2 regions of the Terrabacter terrae genome follow, and region 1 is predicted to be linked to the other one. Evidence: riboswitches for the same ligand, from Rfam matches in the RefSeq annotation. Region 1 holds a riboswitch; the other holds the start of a gene.
The links. Region 1 has a riboswitch for S-adenosylmethionine ahead of ABD194_RS15055 (aminotransferase class V-fold PLP-dependent enzyme). Riboswitches for the same ligand answer to the same signal wherever they lie in the genome.
Positions count from the first base shown of each region.

Region 1 (7,832 bases):
CGTGCTGCTCGCCAGCAGCCTCATCCCGGGCAACGAGAACGCCGTCTACCGCATCATCAACGGCCTGATGCGCCTCGGCGCCAACGTGGTGCACAAGGGCAACGCCAAGGTGCACGTCTCGGGTCACGCGAGCGCCGGCGAGCTGCTCTACTGCTACAACATCGTCAAGCCCCGCAACGTGCTGCCGGTGCACGGCGAGTGGCGGCACATGTATGCGAACGCCCAGCTCGCCGTCGCCTCCGGCGTCCCCGAGCGCAACGTGGTGCTCGCCGAGGACGGCGTCGTCGTCGACCTCGTCGACGGCCAGGCCTCGGTCGCCGGAGTCGTCGACTGCGGCTACGTCTACGTCGACGGCAGCAGCGTGGGTGGCGCCGACGAGGCCCTGCTCAAGGACCGTCGCATCCTGCGCGACGAGGGCTTCATCACCTGCGTCGTCGTGCTCGACGCCGCCACCGGCAAGATCGCGAGCGGCCCCGAGATCACCGCGCGCGGCTTCGTCGAGAACGAAGAGATCTTCCAGCAGGTCATCCCCAAGGTGGAGCGAGCCGTCGAGGAGGCCGTGGCCAACGGCGTGCGCGACGACCAGCAGCTCCAGCAAGTCATCCGGCGGGCCGTCGGCTCGTGGGTCGGCGGCAAGATCCGTCGCCGGCCGATGATCATCCCGGTCGTGCTGCAGGCCTGAGGTGGTGACGGAGGAGGCTGACGGTGCAGGGGCGCTCCGATCGGTCGACCGGGGCCGTGCCCTGCGCCGCTGGCTCGACATCGCCATCGGGCTGATCCTGCTCGTGCTGGTCGCGGTCGGTGCCCTGCGCTGGGTCGACTCGACGGCATACCCCGTCGTCGTGCTCCAGACGACTGGGCCCTTCGTCGTCGTGGGGCTGGGACTGCTGACGGTCGCCACGCTGCTGCTGCGCCGGTGGTGGATGCTGCTCCCCGTGGTCGCGGCTCTCGCGGTCGCGGCCACGGTGGCCGCGCCGGCCTTCCGGGAGACGACCTCGCCCAAGGCGGACCGCGACCTGACGGTCATGGCGGCCAACGTCTGGATCGGCTCGGCCAACGCCGAGCAGCTGATGGACGCCGTGCGCTACCACTCGGTGGACGTGCTCGTCCTCACCGAGGCGACGCCCGCGATGCTGCGCCGGCTGGACGAGGCGGGGGCGAGCGACTACTTCACCGGGCGTGAGGGCGTGGCCCGGGCCGGCACGTCCACCGGGACGATGGTGCTCTCGCGCTACCCGGTCTCGGTGCGCGACGCGGGCGCTGACCCCGGCCGCGAGCACACCACGAGCGTCCAGCCGGAGCTCGACGTCACGACGCGCCGCGGCACGGTGCGCCTCAAGGCCGTGCACCCGCTCGCGCCCGTGCAGGGCGACACCGACGAGTGGCGTGCGGGGTTGCGGGCGCTGCAGACATGGGTGCGGGCCACCGCCCGCGACGAGCCCGTCGTCGTCGCGGGCGACTTCAACGCCGACTTCGGCCACCCCGGCTTCCGCGACCTCGCCGACGGCCTCGTCGACGCGCAGCGCGCCGACGGCCAGGGATGGGTGCGCACCTGGCCGTTCGCCGGCCGGCGGCTGCCGGCCTACGTCCAGCTCGACCACCTGTTGAGCGGGGGGCTCACCGTGGTGGATGCCGGTCAGGTGGCCTACAACCACGCCGATCACGCCGCGGTGTGGGCGACCTACGCCCTGCCCCGACGCTGACCGCCCGGCGCTGACCGCCCGGCGCTGACCGCCCGGCGCTGACCGCCCGGCGCTGACCGCTCGGCGCTGACCGCTCGGCGCGGCGGCGCCCGCTCACCAGGGTCGTTCGACCTCGACGTCCCGCGGGTCGGCGCCCTCGACGAGCCAGCCGGCCTCGGTGCGAGACCACGTCGCCGCGGTCCCGTGGTCGACGAGACCCGCGACGGCGGTGATGAGACGGTCGACGCCCTCCGGGGTGCTGCCCAGGCCGATGCTCGCCCGCACGGCGGTCACCGGACGCTCACCCCACGGGTCCTCGAGCAGCTCGTCGACGAGCAGGTGCGCACAGAACTTGCCGTCGCGCACCCCGATGCCGTGCTCGACGGACAGGACCTGCGACACCAGTGCCGAGTCCCAGCCGTCGACCGTGAACGCGACGACGCCGACGCGGTCGCTGTCGTCGCCGAAGATCGAGAGCACCTCGACGCCCGGCACGTCGGCGAGGCCGGACCGCAGGCTCTCGAGGAGCCGGGTCTCGTGCGCCTCGATGACGTCCGCGTGGCGGCGGAGGGTCGCGCAGGCCGCGGCCAGCGCGATGGCGCCGATGACGTTCGGGCTGCCGCCCTCGTGGCGGGCCGGGCCGGTCGCCCAGGCGGTGCCCTCCTCGGTGACCGCCCGCGTCGCGCCGCCCCCGAAGAGGTAGGGCGTGCCGGCGTCGAGCCAGTCGGAGCGGCCGGCGAGCACGCCGGCCCCGTACGGCGCATAGGTCTTGTGCCCGGAGAAGGCGACGTAGTCGGCGTCCCACGCGGCGAGGTCGATCCTGCGGTGGGCCGAGAGCTGCGCCGCGTCGACGGCGATCCGGGCGCCGTGCTCGTGCGCGAGTCGCGCGAAGCGACGGACCGGCCACACCTCGCCCGTCACGTTGGAGGCCGCGGCGATGACGACCAGGCGGTGCCGTGACTGGTGCGCGGACAGCGCCTCGTCCAGGAGCGCGTACGCGTCGTCGAGGGTCTGCGGGACCGGCAGGCGCACCGTGCGGAACCGACCCCACGGCAGCAGCGTCGAGTGGTGCTCGCTGCCGAAGACGAAGACGGTCGTGCGGCTGGGCAGGGCTTTGCTGAGCAGGGCCCACGAGTCCGTGGTCGTGCGGGTGAAGACCACCGAGTCGCCCTCCCGGGCGCCGACGAAGTCGGCCACCTCGGTGCGCGCCTGCTCGTACCACGCGCTCGTCAGGCGCGAGGCGAAGCCGGCGCCACGGTGAACGGAGGAGTAGGTCTCCAGCGCCCGGTCGACGGCGGCCTTGACCGTCTCGAGGGCGGGCGTCGACGCCGCATGGTCGAGGTTGGCGTATGCCGTCTCGCCCCGCAGCGTCGGCACGCGCAGTCCCGCGCCCACGACCGTGGGCAGCGTCTGTGCCCCGGTGACTGCCCGAGCGACTGACTCGGAGACCGACTCCGAGGCCGACTTCGAGACTGACTCGGAGACTGACTCGGCGACCGACTCGGGAACGGCGTGCAGGGCGCGGGTGCGCACTGCCGGCGCCGCCGAGCTCCCACCACAGGGGGAGGCCGCAGGGTAGGTCGCCTGGCGGGCCGAGTGGGTCGAGGGGTGGGTTGAGGGAAGGACCGACATCTGCGTGCTCCTGGGGTCGTGGGACCCACCTGGTGCAGGTCCGCGCTTGCCGACCTCGATCACGCGTTCGGACCGAGGGTGGCCTGGTCGTCACCCGGAGCACCCCACCGCGGAGGAGGGTTGCTGGCCAGCGAGCCGGGGCTTGTCACTGGCACTCATGACCTGCGCAGGACGATAGGCGCGTCCTTCGGCTGGTGTCCACCTGTGGTCCAGGCGTGTCGCCATCCGAGACGCGGCGCCCGAGGAGGTTCAGCCGCGGCGGCCGCGCCGCCTGGCGTCCCGCAGCTGTGCGACGATCCAGAGCCCGGGTCGGTCGTTCATCGTCCGCCACGCGCGGCGAGACGGGTGCCCACATCGCCGGCCCGGCGACCACGTACGACCCGGTCCTCGACGGTGAGGCCGAGGAGGGTGTAGCCGACGACCCAGGCCACGCCGATGACGGCGCCCAACAGGGCGGCGAGGGGCAGCGCGACGAGCAGGGCGGGAACGGGGCCGCATAGGGCTCGTTGTTCGCTGTGTGGCACTCCGCCACCTGAGGTGCGCGTGTGACGCGTGAGTTCAGCGGTGCGTTGACGTACCGTGCCAGCATGGCGTCACGTCCCTCCACCACCCAGCGATCGACCACCGCCGCGGCCACCCGCGCCAAGGGGTCGTCCGGGGGTGCCTCGTCGCGCCCGCCCGCAGCTCGCTCTGCCCGCCCCGCCCAGCGCAAGCCCGCGGCGCGCAAGCCCGCCGCCAAAGGGGCGTCCAAGACCCGCGGCGGCGGCCTGCCCTTCCCGCTCGGCGCGATGCGCAACACGTGGATGGGCGTCTCGCACCTGGCCGGGGGAGCGGTGCGTCGCGTCGGCCACAGCGCCGCCGACCTCGAGCCCGAGCACCGCCGCGACGGCATCGGCTTCGCCCTCATCGCGCTGGCCGTCATCGTCGCGGCCCGCGAGTGGTGGGGCGTTGCCGGCACGTTCGGCGACGTCGTGCACGCCGTCTTCGCCGGCACCTTCGGACGCGTCTCCTACGCCGTCCCGCTCGTCCTGCTCGCCCTCGGCCTGCGGATGCTCCGTGCCCCCCAGGACGACGCGGCGACCAACCGCATCGTCGTCGGCACCATCGCGCTGACCTTCTCGGCCTGCGGCCTGTCCCACCTCGCCGACGGCATCCCCAACCCGCCCGACGGAGCCAATGGCATGCGTGCGGCCGGTGGCATCCTCGGCTTCCTCGCCTCGAGCCCCCTCGCCGCGGCCGTCTCCCCGGTCGGCGCGCTCGTGCTGCTCATCCTGCTCGGGATCTTCGGGCTGCTCGTCGTCACGGCCACGCCGGTCGCGATGATCCCCACCCGCCTGCGCCAGCTGCGCGCGCTGGTGATCCACGACGGTCACGTCGACGACCAGGGCCACGACCACTCAGAGCCGGACGACGCGCCGGCCGCCGCGGTCAAGCGCGCCCGCCGCAAGCCGGTCGACCTCGCCGACCGCGACGGCGACGAGGCCTTCCGCCAGGCCGCTCAGAAGGCCCTCGAGGACGAGGGGGCCGGCCCCCGCCCCGGCGAGAAGCGCCCGACGCCTCCCGGGCTGGTCGTCCCGCGCCCCGGTGGCAAGGGCGAGAAGGTCATCGACGCCACCGACCCGAAGACGCTCGGCGCGCCCGACACGAGCAGGGTCGGCCCCAAGGCCGAGCTCATCCCGCCGCCCATGTCCGAGCTGCCTGCCCGTGTCGAGCAGCTCAGCCTCGGCGGCGACATCACCTACCGCCTGCCCGACCAGGCGATGCTCACGCCCGGGGCGCCCCACAAGACGCGTAGCGAGACCAACGACCGCGTCGTCGAGTCGCTGACGAACGTCTTCGACCAGTTCGACATCGACGCCGCCGTCACCGGGTTCACCCGCGGCCCGACGGTCACCCGCTACGAGGTGGAGCTCGGCTCGGGCACCAAGGTCGAGCGCGTCACCGCGCTGTCGAAGAACATCGCGTATGCCGTCGCCTCGGCCGACGTGCGCATCCTCAGCCCCATCCCGGGCAAGTCCGCCATCGGCATCGAGATCCCGAACCTCGACCGCGAGAACGTCGCGCTCGGCGACGTGCTGCGCAGCCACACCGCGCGCAGCAACGAGCACCCGATGGTCATGGGTGTCGGCAAGGACGTCGAGGGCGCCTACGTCATCGCGAACCTCGCGAAGATGCCGCACCTGCTCGTCGCCGGCGCCACCGGCTCCGGAAAGTCGAGCTTCGTCAACTCGATGATCACCTCGATCCTCATGCGCGCCACGCCTGAGGAGGTGCGCCTCATCCTCGTGGACCCGAAGCGGGTCGAGCTGACGGCATACGAAGGCATCCCGCACCTGATCACGCCGATCATCACGAACCCGAAGAAGGCCGCGGAGGCGCTCGCCTGGGTCGTCAAGGAGATGGACCAGCGCTACGACGACCTCGCGGCGTTCGGCTTCAAGCACGTCGACGACTTCAACAAGGCGGTCCGCGCCGGCAAGGTCAAGCCGCTGCCCGGCTCGGAGCGGCAGCTGACGACCTACCCGTACCTGCTCGTCGTCGTCGACGAGCTCGCCGACCTCATGATGGTCGCCCCGCGCGACGTCGAGGAGTCGGTCGTGCGCATCACCCAGCTCGCTCGCGCGGCAGGCATCCACCTGGTTCTCGCCACGCAGCGCCCGTCGGTCGACGTCGTCACCGGCCTCATCAAGGCAAACGTGCCGTCGCGCATGGCGTTCGCGACCTCCTCGCTCGCCGACAGCCGCGTCGTGCTCGACCAGCCCGGCGCCGAGAAGCTCATCGGCCAGGGTGACGCACTCTTCCTCCCGATGGGTGCCAGCAAGCCGATGCGTGTGCAGGGCGCGTGGGTCAACGAGTCCGAGATCCACGAGGTCGTCAAGTTCGTCACGACCCAGCTCAAGCCCAACTACGTCGAGAACGTCACCGTCGCCGCTCCCAAGAAGCAAATCGACGACGACATCGGCGACGACCTCGACGTGCTGCTGCAGGCGACCGAGCTCGTCGTCACGACGCAGTTCGGCTCGACGTCGATGCTCCAGCGCAAGCTGCGCGTCGGGTTCGCCAAGGCCGGCCGCCTCATGGACCTGCTCGAGTCGCGCGGCGTCGTGGGCCCGAGCGAGGGCTCCAAGGCGCGTGACGTCCTCGTGCGCCCCGACGACCTCGAGCAGACGCTGGCCCTGCTGCGCGGTGAGGACGTGCCGCACCCCAACGAGCCGTCCGACGACCTCCCCGAGGTCGCCGAGCCCGCCCAGCCGTACGCCGCCCCGCCCGTCGACATCGAGCCGCCCGAGGTGGCGGCCGGCTACACCGACGAGCCCGACGTGCCGCGGGAGTCGGGTCAGGACACGGCCCCGCAGCGCACGGCCGCGCTCGTCGCCGAGCGCGGCGAGCACCGGTTCGACGACGACAGCGAGGCCACGGCCGCGATGCCCACGGCACGGTGGACGCCCGGCGACATGACTCCCACGGTCGACGAGGACGACGAGGAGTCCGAGGACGCCTGGAACCTCACCGACCGCGGCGGGCGCGAGCGCTACTGACCCGGCGCAATGCACACGGGCGAGGGCGGGTGGCGCCCGGCGCCCCGCCGTCGCACTAGGCTCCGAGACGTGAGTGCGTCGCTGGAGCTCTGGCCGTCATCGCCCCGTGGTACGGCGCCGTCGCGACTCGACCGCCTCCGGCGCAAGGTCGCCGAGCTGCCGTGCGCGCTGCTGCTCTTCGCCCAGCTGACGGCGCTCGTGGCCTACCCGTTCATCGAGACGCGCGCCGGCGACGTCCGCGAGACCGGGCGCGCGATCTTCGGCCTGATCGGGCTGCTCGTGCTCTTCCTCGCCGTTCGCGCGGTGCGTGCGACGCCGGCCCTGACGTGGGTGGCGGTGCTGCTCGGTGGGCCGGTCGTGCTGCTGACCGTCGCCGAGGCGATCTGGCCGCTCAACGACGTCCTCGCCTTCTGGAGCGCCCTGCTGCACGCGCTCTTCTACTTCTACACGGGCTACGGCCTCCTCCGGTACATGTTCGCCGACAACTGGGTGACCCGCGACGAGCTCTACGCCACTGGTGCCACCTTCACGGTGGTCGCGTGGGGCTTCGCCTACCTCTACGTCGCGGTGCAGCTCATCTGGGGCAACTCCTTCACCATCTACGGCGAGACCAACCCCGGCACTCGCACCTGGTTCGAGCTGCTCTACCTCTCGATCACGACGATGACCTCGACCGGTCTGTCGGACATCATCGCGGTCGAGGCGCACGCACGTGCCTTCGTGCTGCTCCAGCAGATCGCCGGCATGCTGTACGTCGCGCTCGTCGTCGCCCGCCTCGTGGGCCTCACGATCGCACGCTTCCGCCAGTAGGTGGCCAGGGTCCCGCGGCCGTATGCCGTGTGCCGCGGCGAAGCGCGTACGCCCAGCGGTCGCCGGAGTTAGCCTCGAAGGGGTCCGAGGTTCGGGGCAATGCAACCGCACAGGCGTGGCGCGGCATGCGGGAGGCCTGCGATGAACAAGAAGAAGGACAGGCGGGCGG
Region 1 covers NZ_BAAANB010000021.1:1,062,434-1,070,265, forward strand. Annotated here, with positions in the region: gene ABD194_RS15045 (ribonuclease J) at 1-682, shown strand, start outside; gene ABD194_RS15050 (endonuclease/exonuclease/phosphatase family protein) at 687-1,703, shown strand; gene ABD194_RS15055 (aminotransferase class V-fold PLP-dependent enzyme) at 1,797-3,314, opposite strand; SAM riboswitch class IV at 3,352-3,477, opposite strand; gene ABD194_RS15060 (hypothetical protein) at 3,632-3,838, opposite strand; gene ABD194_RS15065 (FtsK/SpoIIIE family DNA translocase) at 3,902-6,853, shown strand; gene ABD194_RS15070 (ion channel) at 6,923-7,663, shown strand; gene ppk2 (polyphosphate kinase 2) at 7,805-7,832, shown strand, end outside.

Region 2 (7,832 bases), on a different contig from region 1:
CGAGGCCCTGCGGGCCTCCGACGCGACGGCTTCGCAGGTGCGAAGGCCCAAGGACGTCGGCGCGCTCGAGCGGGCCTCCCAGCCACGCGAAGGGGGGCTCTCGGGTGCCGCGACGCGGCTCGTCGAACGCCTCCTCGACGTGGGCATCGACGGGAAGGGGCCCTTCCACTCGGCGCGCGAGGTCGCAGCCGACGCGCTCCGCCAGGCCCACGGCGACGTCGACCAGGCGATGCGCATCATCGTCCGCGACCACCGCCAGCTCGGCGCGGTGGGCGGCTTCGCCACCGGACTCGGTGGCTTCTTCACCATGCCGGTCTCCCTGCCGGCCAACGTGCTGGAGTTCTACCTCCTGGCCACCCGCATGACCGCGGCCACGGCGGAGCTGCGCGGCCACGACATCGACCGGCCCGAGATCCGCTCGGCGGTGCTGCTGACGCTCACCGGAGCCGACAGCGAGGACCTGCTCAAGAAGGCCGGGCTGCGGGTGGCGGGGGGGAAGATGTCGTCGCTCGCCTTCGACCGGCTCCCGGCGCCGGCGCTGATGGTCCTCAACAAGGCCGTCGCCTTCCGGCTGCTCGCTCGCATCGGCCAGAGCTCCTTGGCCCGGCTCGGCCGGGCGGTGCCGCTGGTGGGAGGTCTGATCGGTGCGGCCGTCGACGTCTACATGTTGAACGGCATCGGTCGGCAGGCGGCCAAGGAGTTCCCCACTGTCGACACTGCCGGCGCCTGAGACCATGACGCGACTGCTCAGCACCGTCGCCCGGCTCTCTCATGGTCGCGCGCGGGGAATCGTCTCGGCACGCGGCTCGTTGGGCGGGTCATGAAGACCCCGTCCCGCATCAAGATGGCCGCCACCGTGGCTTCCGTCGTGAGAGCAGCCACGCGACCCGGTGCGCCCAGCCTGCAGGAGCGCGTGCACGCCGTGCCGCGGCTGGTGCGCTCGACCCTGCACGGCGCGTATGCCGGCACCACCCTCAAGCGGCTCGGGCTCGTCGCCGGGGCGGTGGCCTACGTCGCCTCGCCCATCGACCTGCTGCCCGAGGCGATCCTCCCGGTCGTCGGTGCCGCCGACGACGCGGTCGTCATCTCCTGGGTCATCAAGGCCTTCTTCGACGAGACCGACCGGTTCCTGGCCTGGGAGGCCGGGCAGGGGATCACGCGCAGGGGCTCCGGGTTCGGGGCGGGGCGCGGGAGCTCGCCGCGGACCACGGCTCCCGGCGCGACGGTTTCGCAGGCTCCTTCGGGCTCGGTCGACCCGGCCGGCTCCGCATCGGTCGGCTCGGCATCGGTCGGCTCCGCATCGGTCGGCTCCGCATCGGCCGGCTCGGCATCGGCCGGCTCGGCGAAGGGGCCGGAGATCGCTGTCGCAGGAGTTCGCCCCGACGGGGCACCGCGGCCCGACCGCGACGTCACGGGAGCGGCGGCCGGCCACGGTGGCCGTGGGCGGTTGCCCGAGGGTGTGCGACAGGCCGCGACCGACTACGTCCTCGAGTCGGTGCGCAAGCGTCTGGAGCGCTGAGGGGCGAGGGCGACGTCGCGACGGGTGGGGCCCTGCCCGCGACGATCGGTGAGAGGGCTTCCGAGGGACCGCCCCGCACGCGTGTCTCGGTCGGTCCACATCCCCCGGGCGCCACGACGCTCCGTCCACAGGGCGCTCGAGCGTCTGTCGAAGGCCCGCCCCCACCGCAAGGCTCGACCCATGCCGAAGATCTCACTGTCCGGGCCGGCCGAGCTGCTGACCATCATCCCCTTCCACCTCGGGTTCCAGCCGGTGCGGAGCGTCGTGGTCGTCTGCTTCCACGGCAAGCGCCTCGGTCTCGTGGCCCGGCTCGACATCGTCGGCGCCGAGCTCGCGGTGGAGGCCGCGGTCCAGACCGCACCGACGTTGCTGCGCGCCAAGCCCTCGTCGGTCGCCCTCGTGGCGTTCGAGGACGTCCCGGACGAGTCCCTGCCGCTGCTCGAGGCGCTGACGGATGCGGTCGAGTGGGACCGCGTCGTCGTGCGGGAGCGTCTCCTCGTCCGTGGCGGCCGCTGGCGTTCCGTGGGTTGCGACTGCTGTCCTGACGAAGGATGGCTCCTGCCCGAGCAGGCCGACGTGCCGGCGGTCGCGGCCTACGTGGCGCTGGGACACGCGGTCCTGTCCGACCGGGACGACCTGACCCGGCTCGTGGAACCGCTCGCACCCACGAGACCCGACCACGATGTGGCCCTCGCAGCCGTCGACGACTGGCAACAGCGATATGCCGCTACCGGAGCGACCGTCTCCGGCGCCCCCCTGAGCCGAGGCGGGCAGGGCACCCGCCCACCTGCGCGCGGCGACGAGTCCGGCCTCACGGTGGTCGATGGAGGGGATCCGGCCGAACGTCAGCTCATGATCACCGACTCGCTCTCCGCGTGGGCCGGCGTGCTGCACGGCGCCATCGAGGACGAGGCGCTCCCGGGCTGCCTGCCCTCGCTCGTCGGGCCGTTGCGCGACCTGCAGTTCCGAGACGCGCTGATCGGTTGGCTCTGTCCCGGCGCTGTGCCGCTCGACGGCTTCCCCGACGAGTTCGTGGTCCTGTTGCGGGAGATGCTCGGACCGTCGCTGCGGGTCTCGCCTGCCGGCGACGGCGCGCACCCGTCTCGGCTCTACGGTCGGAGCAGCCGCGGCCTCGAGGGCCGGGAGCGCCCTGCCGCGCAGGGCACCGGTGGCTCGATGGCGCCTGACCCGGACGCCGAGATGGTTCGAGCCCTGCAGGACCTGCTGGCGCTCGAGTCGTCCGGATCCCGGGGCGAGGGGCCCGAGGTCTGGTCCGCGGAGGCTCCCGGCGACTGGTCCGACACGTCCGACGAGCGATCGCCGGAGGGGTGGGACGAGGGCGTGGCGAAGCTGGAGGCGCTGAGCGCTCTGGAGGCGCTCGCCGCCTTCGACGAGATGGACGAGATCGACGAGATCGACGAGATCGACGAGATCGACGAGGCGGACGGGTTCGACCAGTCGGACGAGCTCGAGGAGATCGAGGACCTCCAGGACGGGCAGGAGGCGGACGACTCGAAGGAGGACGACGAGCTGGGCGGGCTCGACGGCTGGGACGAGGCCCTCGTGCCTCGGATGCTGCTGAGCCGCTTGGAGCAGGTGTGTCGGCTGACGCCGGCAGCACACGCGGCGCCCCTGCTGTCGGTGGTGGCATCTGTCGCCTGGTGGTGCGGTGACGGGGCGCGGTCCGGCGTCGCGGTCGACCGGGCACTCGAGCTCGAACCGCGGCACCGGCTCTGCAGGCTCGTTCGCCAGTCCCTGGACCACGGCATCCGACCACCCCGGTGCGCCTGACGTCGGCTGCCGGCCCGGCCCCACGCGGCCCCACGGTCCGGCACCACCCGGCCCGAGGGCCCTGCACCGCGCTTCACCACGGCGTCCATGACGTGGACTGCCACATCCGAGCCCGGCACGGCCTCGCGTATGGTTGTCCGAGGTCATGAGTACCAGCTACAAGCCCCGGCTCGCTGGTCGGCAACCCTCCTTCGCGGTGGGGTGCCCCGGGTGAGGACCCGGCCACACCCGTCCCGGTGTGAGCAAGCGCGAACACGAGGAGTACTCCGATGACCGTCACCCACCGGACGCAGAGCACGCGACGGTCCGTGCGTCCCGCTCCCCACGGCGGCACGAAGCTCCTCGGCGAGACGTCGCGTCCCTCGAGGTCTGCCGAGCCCGGCCACCGGGTCACGAGCCGTCCCGACGCGGTCTGGGCCGACGGGGACCCCCTCGGCTGTCGCCAGTTCGCCGACGTCGGAGACCTGGAGCTGGAGCGGGGCGGCGTCCTCCCGGGGGTCCGCATCGCCTACGAGACGTGGGGCCGGCTCAACGAGGCACGGGACAACGTCATCCTCGTGGAGCACGCACTGACCGGCGACAGCCACGTGGTCGGCGAGGCCGGTCCGGGACACGCATCCCCGGGCTGGTGGAACTCGCTCATCGGGTCCGGGTGCCCGGTCGACCCCGAGCAGTGGTTCGTCGTCGCCTCCAACGTCCTCGGTGGCTGTCAGGGCAGCACGGGTCCTTCCAGCCCCGGCCCCGATGGCCGCCCGTGGGGGAGCCGCTTCCCCTACCTCACGGTGCGCGACCAGGTGGCCGCCGAGCGGCTGCTGCTCGACCGGCTCGGGATAGACCGGGTCGCCGCCGTCGTCGGCGGGTCCATGGGGGGCATGCGCGCGCTCGAGTGGGCGGTCACCCATCCGGACAGCGTCGATCGGTGCATCGTCCTGGCCTCCACGGCCTACGCCACCGCCGACCAGATCGCGTGGTGCCAGTCCCAGCTGCTGGCCATCCGCAGCGACCCCCACTTCGCCGGTGGCGACTACTACGGCAGCGGTGACCGGCCCGACACCGGTCTGGGACTCGCTCGGCGCATCGCCCACATCACCTACCGCACCGAGGCCGAGCTGGGCCGTCGCTTCGGCCGCGAGGCGCAGCTGGGCGAGGATCCCCTGCGCGCCGGCGACCGGGGCCGCTTCGCGGTCGAGTCCTACCTCGACCACCACGCCGGAAAGCTGGCCCGCCGCTTCGACGCCAACTCCTACGTCGTGCTCACCGAGGCGATGAACTCCCACGACGTGGGCCGCGACCGCGGGGGACTACGTACGGCGCTGTCCCGCGTCACCGCCGACTGCACCGTCGTCTCGGTCGACACGGACCGGCTCTACCCCCCTCGGCTCTCCGACGAGCTCCACGAGGCCCTGCCGGCGTCGAAGCGCGAGCACATCGTCTCCGACTTCGGCCACGACGGCTTCCTCATCGAGGAGGACCAGGTGGGACGCATCGTCCGCGAGGCCCTCGGGCGTCCTCGGCACTGACGGTCAGGGAGGTGGGGTGCCGCAGTCGGACCGACGGACCATCCCGACGGTCGACGTGTGACGAGCACCACCGCCGGGCGCCGAAGACGGGTCGCCCCACGGCTCCGGGTGCCGCGCCGTAGGTGGGGATATCGGGTACGGTGCGAGCACTGGTTGATTCCGTCCCAAGGAAGGTCCGGGAAAGTGGCCATCGTCGTTGGTTATGTCGCCACCAAGGAAGGTCGCGCGGCGCTCAAGCGAGCCGCCGAGGAGTGCGTCCTGCGGGGAGCAAAGCTCGTCGTGATCAGCTCGCACCGAGGCGGAAAGGACTTCGACGCGGCGGAGGCCAGCCAGTTCGAGATGGAGCTCAACCGCGTGCAGGCCCTCCTGCAGGAGAAGGGTCTCGAGCACGAGGTCCGCCAGCTGGTCCGGGGCAACGACCCGGCCGAGGACCTCATCTCGGTCGCCGAGGAGGAGAAGGCCGACTTCATCGTCATCGGCCTGCGCCGCCGCAGCCCGGTGGGCAAGCTCATCCTCGGCTCCAACGCGCAGCGCATCCTGCTCGACGCGAGCTGTCCCGTCCTGGCCGTCAAGGGCGACTGAGGGCCCTGCGCGTCGAGCAGGCACAGGGCGGATCGTCAGGGCTCGTCAGGGCCGGGAGCGCGGCGGCGCGTCCGGAGGCCCTCGCAGACCTTCCGGGCCTTCCCTTTCGCCGCAGGAGAAACCGGCGTGCGGCACCCGGTATCCGGTCTGGGTTCGCCTCGATGGCTCGCGCCGTTTTATAATGTCTGGGTACCGGATCGCACAAGGCGCACCGAGAGCTCGTACAGGGACCGACTCCGACAGGCCACGCTCCTCCGGGCACCAACCCCCATCTTCGCTCGTTGTGATGATGCATGCCCGGAAGCGGCGCACACACCCGACGAGACCTGCGACGAAAGGCGACTGCATCCGTGCCCAAGGCAACAAGCGCTGGAGCTCCCAAGACCCTGCCTAAGGTGTTCCAGCACGAGGCGATCATGCAGCTCCTGGTCAAGGGCAGCACCAACGGGACGATCACCGGAACGGAGATCGCGCGGGCGCAGGTCGATGCTGGGCTCGACCTGAAGCAGATGAAGCCGGTCCTCACCACCCTCGAGGCCCACGACATCGAGATCGTCGTCGACGCACCGCACTCCAGCACGAAGAAGACCCGAACCGGGACCAAGGGAGGCACTGTGGCCACCGCACGGAGCAGCACGGCCGCGGCGACGAAGTCCGCCACGCGGACCGCTGCGACCACCAAGACCGCCGCCAAGAAGGCGGCGCCCACGGCGTCCGGCGACGACGAGCAGGGCGCGGCCACGACCAAGCCCGCCGCCCGCACCGCCAAGAAGGCCACGACCAACGCGGGGGTCGCCAAGGCGGCGGCCAAGCCTGCCGCGAAGAAGACAACGGCCAGGAAGACGGCAGCGAAGAAGGCTGCCGGCACGGACGCCGCCGGCGACACCGTCGTTGCAGACGACGTCGACGAGGACGCCGACGTCGAGCCCGACGACGCACCGGTCGCCGAGCTCGAGGAGGTCGAGGTCGTCGCCGATGTGGCCGACGACGCCGAGGAGTCCGACGACACCGACGAGGCCGCGCCCGCCGCAGCGGCAGCCAAACCCGAGGAGGCCGAGGAGTCCGGCTTCGTCATCCGCGACGACGACGAGGACGACGCCCCGGCGCAACAGGTCGTCACGGCCGGCGCCACGGCCGACCCGGTCAAGGACTACCTCAAGCAGATCGGCAAGGTGGCCCTCCTCAACGCCGAGCAGGAGGTCGAGCTCGCCAAGCGGATCGAGGCCGGCCTGTTCGCCGAGGAGAAGCTCAACTCCGGCGAGAAGATCGACATGAAGCTCAAGCGCGAGCTCTGGTGGATCGCCCAGGACGGCAAGAAGGCCAAGAACCACCTCCTCGAGGCCAACCTCCGACTCGTCGTCAGCCTCGCCAAGCGCTACACCGGGCGCGGGATGCTCTTCCTCGACCTCATCCAGGAGGGCAACCTCGGCCTGATCCGTGCGGTCGAGAAGTTCGACTACACCAAGGGCTACAAGTTCTCGACCTACGCGACGTGGTGGATCCGCCAGGCAATCACGCGCGCCATGGCCGACCAGGCCCGCACGATCCGGATCCCGGTCCACATGGTCGAGGTCATCAACAAGCTGGCCCGCGTTCAGCGCCAGATGCTGCAGGACCTCGGGCGCGAGCCCACCCCGGAGGAGCTCGCCAAGGAGCTCGACATGACCCCCGAGAAGGTCGTCGAGGTCCAGAAGTACGGCCGCGAGCCGATCTCGCTGCACACGCCGCTCGGCGAGGACGGCGACAGCGAGTTCGGTGACCTCATCGAGGACTCCGAGGCTGTCGTCCCGGCCGACGCCGTGAGCTTCACGCTCCTGCAGGAGCAGTTGCACTCGGTGCTCGACACGCTCTCCGAGCGCGAGGCCGGCGTGGTGTCGATGCGCTTCGGTCTCACCGACGGACAGCCGAAGACCCTGGACGAGATCGGCAAGGTCTACGGCGTGACGCGCGAGCGCATCCGCCAGATCGAGTCCAAGACGATGAGCAAGCTGCGCCACCCGAGCCGCAGCCAGGTCCTGCGCGACTACCTGGACTGAGCTCCGGCGGCCCTGAGCTCGACGGCCCCTGACCGCGATTTCGATGGTCAGGGGCCGTTCTCATGCCCGCCTCTGCTGGTCTCGGCGGCATATCGCCTGTTCGAGTACCAGGTCCACGACTAGCTCCCGCTGCGGCATCCGCTGCACCGGCACCACACCGTCGGCGAGCTCCTTCGGTTCCTCGAGGGGTCGGCGGCCGAGTCGCGGCCCAGCGCCTGACGGCACGGCCGCGGGTCGCCCGGGGCGGGGTCAGTCGGCGAGGGAACCCGACTGCGACAGGGGCAGCGAGTCCGAGCTCACGGGTATGCCGGGTTGCGGCGCGGCGGTGGGAGGCCCGTCCGCGCCCCCGACGGTCACCGACGGCGGGTGGACCGGCGCGGCAGT
Region 2 covers NZ_BAAANB010000003.1:72,384-80,215, reverse strand. Annotated here, with positions in the region: gene ABD194_RS05750 (EcsC family protein) at 1-730, shown strand, start outside; gene ABD194_RS05745 (YkvA family protein) at 821-1,519, shown strand; gene ABD194_RS05740 (DUF4192 domain-containing protein) at 1,700-3,310, shown strand; SAM riboswitch class IV at 3,452-3,565, shown strand; gene metX (homoserine O-acetyltransferase MetX) at 3,580-4,830, shown strand; gene ABD194_RS05730 (universal stress protein) at 5,014-5,412, shown strand; gene ABD194_RS05725 (RNA polymerase sigma factor) at 5,808-7,448, shown strand; gene ABD194_RS05720 (transglutaminase TgpA family protein) at 7,802-7,832, opposite strand, start outside.
Region 2: linked by a shared signal. The riboswitch ahead of metX (homoserine O-acetyltransferase MetX) and the one ahead of ABD194_RS15055 (aminotransferase class V-fold PLP-dependent enzyme) in region 1 are both predicted to bind S-adenosylmethionine.